3 regions of the Sneathiella sp. genome follow, and region 1 is predicted to be linked to each of the others. Evidence: riboswitches for the same ligand, from Rfam matches in the RefSeq annotation. Region 1 holds a riboswitch; each other region holds the start of a gene.
The links. A riboswitch is a leader RNA that binds a small molecule or an ion and turns the genes downstream of it on or off. The one in region 1 is predicted to bind cobalamin.

Region 1 (2,265 bases):
TTGTTGGCAAGTCGTAAAGAGAGGTCACTTTCGCCGGTATTATTGAGTGCGGCAAGACTGGAGAGCTCTGTATCAGCTGCCGACAAAAAAATGATATCACCCGGCTGCTGCTCGAGGTCTACAGCTTCAGATCCATCATTGATCCCACCGGGTGTGGCGGCAAGTAAATGCATATCAATTCAAAATTGTACGAGTTATCGCCGCTTGATCCATGTCATGCTCGCCAATGATCACGAGCTTACTGACGCGGCTTTCCCCCGGTGCCCAGTCGCGGTCGTAATAATGTTGAAGACGATTTCCAACGCCTTGCAATACCAGACGCATATCTTTTCCAGCAAGCGAGAGAAATCCTTTCACACGTAATATTCCATTGCCTTCAATGGCAGTGTGAAGATTGCTGAGAAGTGTTTCGAGAGACATAACTTCGCCAATGTCGAGAACATAGCTGTCAAAATCGTCATGTTCATGTTCGTCAGCATCATCATGAACAGACGGCCTGGCGGCCAGATCATCCTCTGCGGCGGCATCCAATCCAAGTAGGACGCGGGCATCAATATTTCCATGGCTTGTTTGCACCATTTTAACGGAGGAGCGAACTCGGTTGCGAATTTCAGCAATGGCCGTCTCTATTTCCTGGTCCGCCAGTAAATCCGACTTGTTGAAAATGATCATATCCGCGCAATTTAACTGATCTTCAAAAAGCTCTTCTAGTGGGCTATCATGATCAAGATTTTCGTCATTTTCGCGCTGTTCCTGAACCGCAGCCGGGTCTGAAGCAAACAAGCCATCTGAATAGGCTGGTCCGTCAATGACGGTTACAACGCCATCAACCGTTACTTGGGTGCGCACTTCAGGCCAGCCGAAAGCTCGAACCAACGGTTTGGGTAACGCGAGGCCAGAGGTTTCCACAATGATATGATCTGGTTTTACGTCTCGATCGAGCAGCTTTTGTATCGTTGGCAGGAAATCATCCGCGACAGTGCAGCAGATACAACCGTTGGCCAATTCAACAATGTCTTCTTCAGTGCAATTTTCGTTCCCGCAGCCTTTCAAGACATCACCATCGACGCCTAAATCACCGAATTCGTTAATGATCAGAGCCAATTTTTTGCCATTGGAATTCTCAATCAAGTTCCGAATGAGGCTGGTTTTTCCCGCTCCTAAAAATCCGGTGATGACTGTGGCTGGAATTTTGTGATTCATGAGATCTGGTTTCCTGTTAGAACAGACTGCAAAAAGGAGAATAAATTACGGAAAGTAAAAGGCCGACAGACAGCACGATGCTGGCTCTTCCATGGAAGAGGCTCGGCACGGTTCTTAAACGACACTCGAATTGATATCAAGCTCATCATGATCCTCCGTCATGCAGCAAAAGTTTCAATGATGATGGCAGGTCTCCTGGCTTGCGAATGGCACTCACACAGTCCTTCCCGAATTCTTCAGTGGATTGTTGTGTCAGCTAATCGCTTACAGTTGCGGGGACAGCCGCGGCATTGATTTTATAATCTCACCGCATTCCCTCTTAACTCCCAAACTGGGAACCATCACAAGGGACGCTAAGGCTGAACGCGGTCGCTGTCAATTAGTTATCTCGCCTAACATTCATTTTGCCAGTTATTCAGGGCAGTGCTAATTCTTTGCCAGTCTTCCTCCGTTCCAGGAAGCCCAAATCTCAAAAATCCTGCCCTTTCTGGAAACATTCGACAAAGAATGCCTTGTTCGCAGAGATGACGGAAAAGGGTGTCTGAAGAATCTGTTTGAGCAAGACAAAACAATGACGTTTTGCCGACGACATCTAGGCCGTTTTCTGAGAGTAAGGATGAGAGTCGTTCTGAAGACTTTTTTAAGCGATAGCGTGTTTGTGAAATCCAATTTGAATCTTTTAGAGCTTTAGTAGCCACTTCCATTGCCACGCCGCTGACAATCCAAGGGCCGAGAGATTGCTGCAGGAGATTAATTGCCGGAACAGGTCCAAGACAGAAGCCGAGGCGCAAACCCGCAAGTCCAAAAAACTTCCCGAAGGATTTCAGAACGATTGGGCCGTTTGGCGAGATTGCTTGAACCAAAGATTGCTTATGATTAGTATCTGCAAAAGCTTCATCTACAATGAGTTGACCGTTTCGGGACTGTAACAATTTAGTGAGTTTTAGGAGCCGTGATTTATCATGTAACGTACCGTCCGGATTGTTTGGGCGCACCACCACAACAAATCTTGTTTCTTCCGAAATGTCGTCTATGTCTGCAATTTCACGCACCTGATGGCCA
Region 2 (2,265 bases), on a different contig from region 1:
TTCACTGTATTGGCAAGGCGAACAGGGTGCGAAATTTTATGGTGCTTTTGATGGGCGATTCGAAGAATGGTTTCGCGACGAACATGCGGTTTTTGAAGTTGAGCTTCAGAACATGATGCACTCCAGAAGAGAATTTAGAACGCTTTTGGAAATTGGTTGCGGTGATGGTCAAGTATTGAATTATTTGTCGAATAGCTTGCCAGGTATTGACCGTGGTATTGGTATCGACATTAATAGCGGAATTATTGAAGAAAATAGAAAGACATATTCTGGAAATTCAAAACTGAAATTTGTTTCTGGCGATGCGGTTGAAGGCATCAAGTCAAATATGGGCAAGAACTGCCTCGTAATGAGTTATGGCGGCGTGCTTGAGTACTTTTCTGAGGAATCGGTAAAAGAAGTATTTAATTTTGTACGGGAAAGCCCGTATCATACTGGCATTGCATTGGTTGAGCCAATATCGCCTGATCATGATTTATCTACAACATTCAACTCCTATGTTTTTGGGCAAGAAAATAGCTTTTCCCACAATCACGAACATTTACTTAAAGAAGCAGGTTTTGAAATTATTTTCGAATGCGAAAAACACATGGCTGATCGGTGGAAAATTATTGTCGCAATATCTTCGTAATACTGGAAACTAATTTAAAAACACCTATCACAATTAGCTATTAGATAAGGGTGCTCAAGTGCAAGCGGGCGCTTCGTGATAGATTTTCACGTTTTTTAATTCGGCCGCTAATTTCCTTCAAGGAAAACCGCAAATAGTGCTATAGTGCTCGAAGTTAGACAACATCGGTTACTTTTGTGCACTTTGCTCATCGGTATGAAAAGGGAACTTGGTGCAGCTTGATGGAAATTGAGCTAAGACCAAGGCCGCCTCGCGACTGTAGACGGATAGCGATTGTTCATTGTCCACTGGCTATTTTGGCTGGGAAGGAGAGCAAAAGCAGCAACCCGTAAGCCAGGAGACCTGCCGGTGTAATTTTTGAGCCCATCGGCTGCCGCAGGAGCAGCTTAGGAGAATATAATGAGTACACTTGTTAAAAATCAGGTAACGGCAGAAATTAATGTTCGCACGATAGCGGCGTTCGTTTTTCTTTTGGGCGCTGGATTGGTTTTCCTGACAGGCTTTGCGCCATCCGCAACTCTTCACAACGCGGCACATGATTCACGCCATACTATGTCTTTTCCTTGTCACTAGGGATTAAAGCATGTTTTTGCGATTTTTGTGGGTCGGTGTCATGGCCGGCATCCTTGCAGGTGTGCCTACAGCGGCTATTCAACATGTAACGACTACGCCCCTCATACTGGCCGCTGAATTTTATGAAAATTCCGAAGCCTCCCATCACGCAGCTGCGCATCAATTTGAAGTCATTAACGCAAATGTCATTTTAGTGCATGGCGATATCAACGAAACCGAAGAAGAAGCCTGGGCGCCAGATAACGGTTTAGAGCGGACCTTTTACACATCAATCGCGACCATAATTACGACAATCGGATACTCGTTGATGTTGCTTGCAGCGATGTTCCTCGCAAAGGGTAAGATTTCACCTCGATCAGGCTTAATATGGGGGCTGGCGGGTTTTACCGCTACAGGATTAGCACCGAGCTTGGGTTTAAGCCCGGAGCTTCCGGGCGCAGCCGCCGCAGATTTAACAGCCCGGCAGATGTGGTGGGGTGGCACCGTTGTCGCAACGGCGGTAGGGCTTTGGCTTGTACTCCGCGTTTCTAAAATTTGGGCAATTATTCTTGGCATTTGTGTTATCGGATTGCCGCATTTAATCGGCGCACCTCAACCAGTGATGCTAACCAGTGAAGTTCCCTCAGAACTGGCAGCGCATTTCGCGTCAAGCTCGCTTGTCCTGCATGCTATTGCTTGGGTGTTCGCCGGATGTGCCGTAGGCTTTGTTTGGCAACGGCAAGAGAAAGCTGCCGAGGGTTGATGTCTTCACCAGATGCTCAAAATAATAAAGTTCCTGAAGTGGTTGGCCGCAATAACCCTTTTGCAATGGTTACGGTTTTCGTTTGCACGAGCTGTGGCTTAATAGAGGGTGCCGAAGATCAGAGCAATTCCGATGGCAGGCGTCTGCATAATGATCTAAAGGCTCTTGCGGCAACGCAGCCTCATATTAGTATCCAATCTGTAGACTGTCTGGCTGTTTGTGATAAATCCGTTACCATCGCATTTACTAGCCCCCAGAAATGGACCTATGTAATTGGTGGTGTTGATGCGGAGGGAGATAGCGAAGGCATACTGTCCGT
Region 3 (2,265 bases), on a different contig from region 1:
AATCTGCAGCAACAGGGCGAGCCCTTTATCGTCTTCGAGAAAAAACCGACAGAAGCCATCGATCGCCGCAGCCTGCCAACAGTGAAAATCGCCAACGAGATGTTTGACCGGGTCGATGTATATACCAACGACGTTGCCAAAAGCGGCAGCTTGCTCCTTGATACGTTCGAGCCCGTCATGGGTGTCGTTGCCGAAGGAATTGTCGAGCTTCGCGTCAAGGGACAGCCCACTCAACGCATTGTTGCTGGAAAAAGCTTCGCGGTGCCCGTTGCCGGAACGGAAGCCCAAATCGTTAATGTCTCTGACGAGATTCCGGCAAAAATCGTCACCTTTCATTTGAGTTAGCAGAGGTCAACAACCTTATTTATCCCGGGCCCTTGAGCCCGGACTGGAGAGAAAAATGTCACATTACATATTGGTTCATGGTGCGTGGGAAGGGTCTTGGGCCTGGGAATTCACAGCGCCTTACCTGACAGCAAAAGGTCATACGGTTACCACAGTTGATCTTCCCGGAAGCCACGGCAATCCTCAGGAAATTTCCAAAGTCACCTTGGCAAGCTATGCTGATACGGTCGTTCAAGCGCTTCGAGATGTTGATGGAAAGGCCATCCTTGCCGGACATAGCCTGGCTGGCACCGTTATTTCTGAGGCGGCGGAGCAGCTACCGGAAAAAGTCGAGAAACTGATTTACGTGACGGCGTTTCTGCTAAAAAATGGCGATAATGCATTGGCTGCGATGCAGCGAGACACGGAAAGTAAGTTTCTCTCCGCCATTACCTTTTCCGACGACCAGAGCTACGCGTCGGCGTCGGAGGAAACCGTGCGCGCCTTCGCTTTTCATGATGTTGAGGAAGCGAGAATTCAGCATTCTCTCCCGTTGATGGCGGCGCAACAGGCCACGGCGCCTTTTGTCGCGGGCATCACCGTGACCGAAGAAAATTTCGGCTCGGTCCCGAAAATCTATTTGCGCACTACCGCTGACAAGATGATCTCCCCTGCGGCGCAGGATCAAATGATACGCAACTGGAACGTCGACCAGGTCTTTGATCTGGATGCCGGGCATTTTCCGACGTTATCTGTGCCTGAAAAAGTCGCCCGATTTATGATGTAAACAGGGTGCGCAAGAGATCCACCGAAAGCCGGTGCTGCCACACTGCAGCACCGGCTTTTTCGCGTCATCTTAAAAACAAGAGTGCTTCGCTCTTTCTGATTGTATTTGCAGAATGGGGCGACTATAGATTTAGGGTCGGGTTTCAAGAAGGCGACGCCTTCGGAATTAAAAGGGAACACGGTAGGGAGCTTGCTAGTTGCCCTGATCCGTGACTGCCCTCGCAACTGTGAACGCGAGCCGCATTCAGCATGCCACTGGAGCAATCCGGGAAGGCGAATGTCGGTGCTAAAGCGTGAGTCAGGAGACCTGCCCGACAGCAACCGACCCGGCGCCTTATTTGGCGCCTTCACTGCACGATGGGTGCAAGAGAGAAGGAAATGACATGCATATCGAACCCGGAGTTGTTGACGGCGCCAAAATTGCCCTCAGTTACGCAACCGCTTTAGGCACCCTTGGACTGGCTGCAAAAATGGCCATGGACACCGTCAGGAAAGACGGCGGGCTACCGCCTCTCGCGGTCCGCTCGGTGATCACCACTGTCCTGGTTTTCAGTTTCTTTCAGATCTTGCCGCATTATCCCGTTGGCGTATCAGAAGTGCATTTCATTCTTGGATCTACGTTGTTCCTTATTTTTGGGGCCGGTCCGGCCGCCATTGGCCTGATGGCGGGATTGCTCCTTCAAGGCGTTTTCTTCGCGCCCATCGATCTGCCGCAATACGGCATGAACATCACGACGCTGATTCTGCCGCTGTTTGCCATGAGCCTGATTGCCAAGAAGATTATCCCGGCGAATATCGCCTATAAAGACGTGACATATAAACAGGCGCTTGCACTTTCAACAGCCTATCAAGGCGGTATCGTTGTCTGGGTTGCCTTTTGGGCTTTCTATGGCAATGGCTTCGGTGCTGAAAATCTGGCACAGATCAGTGCGTTTAGCGCCGCTTATATGCTGGTGATTGTGGTCGAGCCTCTGGCCGATCTCGGCGTCCTTGCCGTCGCCAAGAATATCGACAAGTTCCGCGACAGCGGCGTATTCCAAAAACGGCTATATCAGCCAAGCGTTTGATCAGCAGCTGATCAGCGACCCTGAAGGACGGCGTCAGTCGTCCTTCTTTTTTTGTGCGGACAGCTTTTCTGCTGCAAACACATCCTCA

Region 2: linked by a shared signal. The riboswitch ahead of V7723_RS05655 (CbtB domain-containing protein) and the one ahead of cobW (cobalamin biosynthesis protein CobW) in region 1 are both predicted to bind cobalamin.
Region 3: linked by a shared signal. The riboswitch ahead of V7723_RS07685 (energy-coupling factor ABC transporter permease) and the one ahead of cobW (cobalamin biosynthesis protein CobW) in region 1 are both predicted to bind cobalamin.

The regions. Positions count from the first base shown of each region.
Region 1 covers NZ_JBALWD010000012.1:107,995-110,259, reverse strand. The annotation lists gene cobN (cobaltochelatase subunit CobN) at 1-173, opposite strand, end outside; gene cobW (cobalamin biosynthesis protein CobW) at 175-1,203, opposite strand; cobalamin riboswitch at 1,372-1,561, opposite strand; gene cobD (threonine-phosphate decarboxylase CobD) at 1,596-2,265, opposite strand, start outside.
Region 2 covers NZ_JBALWD010000007.1:55,580-57,844, forward strand. The annotation lists gene V7723_RS05650 (class I SAM-dependent methyltransferase) at 1-631, shown strand, start outside; cobalamin riboswitch at 780-995, shown strand; gene V7723_RS05655 (CbtB domain-containing protein) at 1,031-1,204, shown strand; gene V7723_RS05660 (CbtA family protein) at 1,215-1,946, shown strand; gene V7723_RS05665 (DUF1636 domain-containing protein) at 1,946-2,265, shown strand, end outside.
Region 3 covers NZ_JBALWD010000010.1:17,507-19,771, forward strand. The annotation lists gene V7723_RS07675 (cupin domain-containing protein) at 1-345, shown strand, start outside; gene V7723_RS07680 (alpha/beta fold hydrolase) at 401-1,111, shown strand; cobalamin riboswitch at 1,232-1,439, shown strand; gene V7723_RS07685 (energy-coupling factor ABC transporter permease) at 1,494-2,177, shown strand; gene V7723_RS07690 (pyridoxamine 5'-phosphate oxidase family protein) at 2,211-2,265, opposite strand, start outside.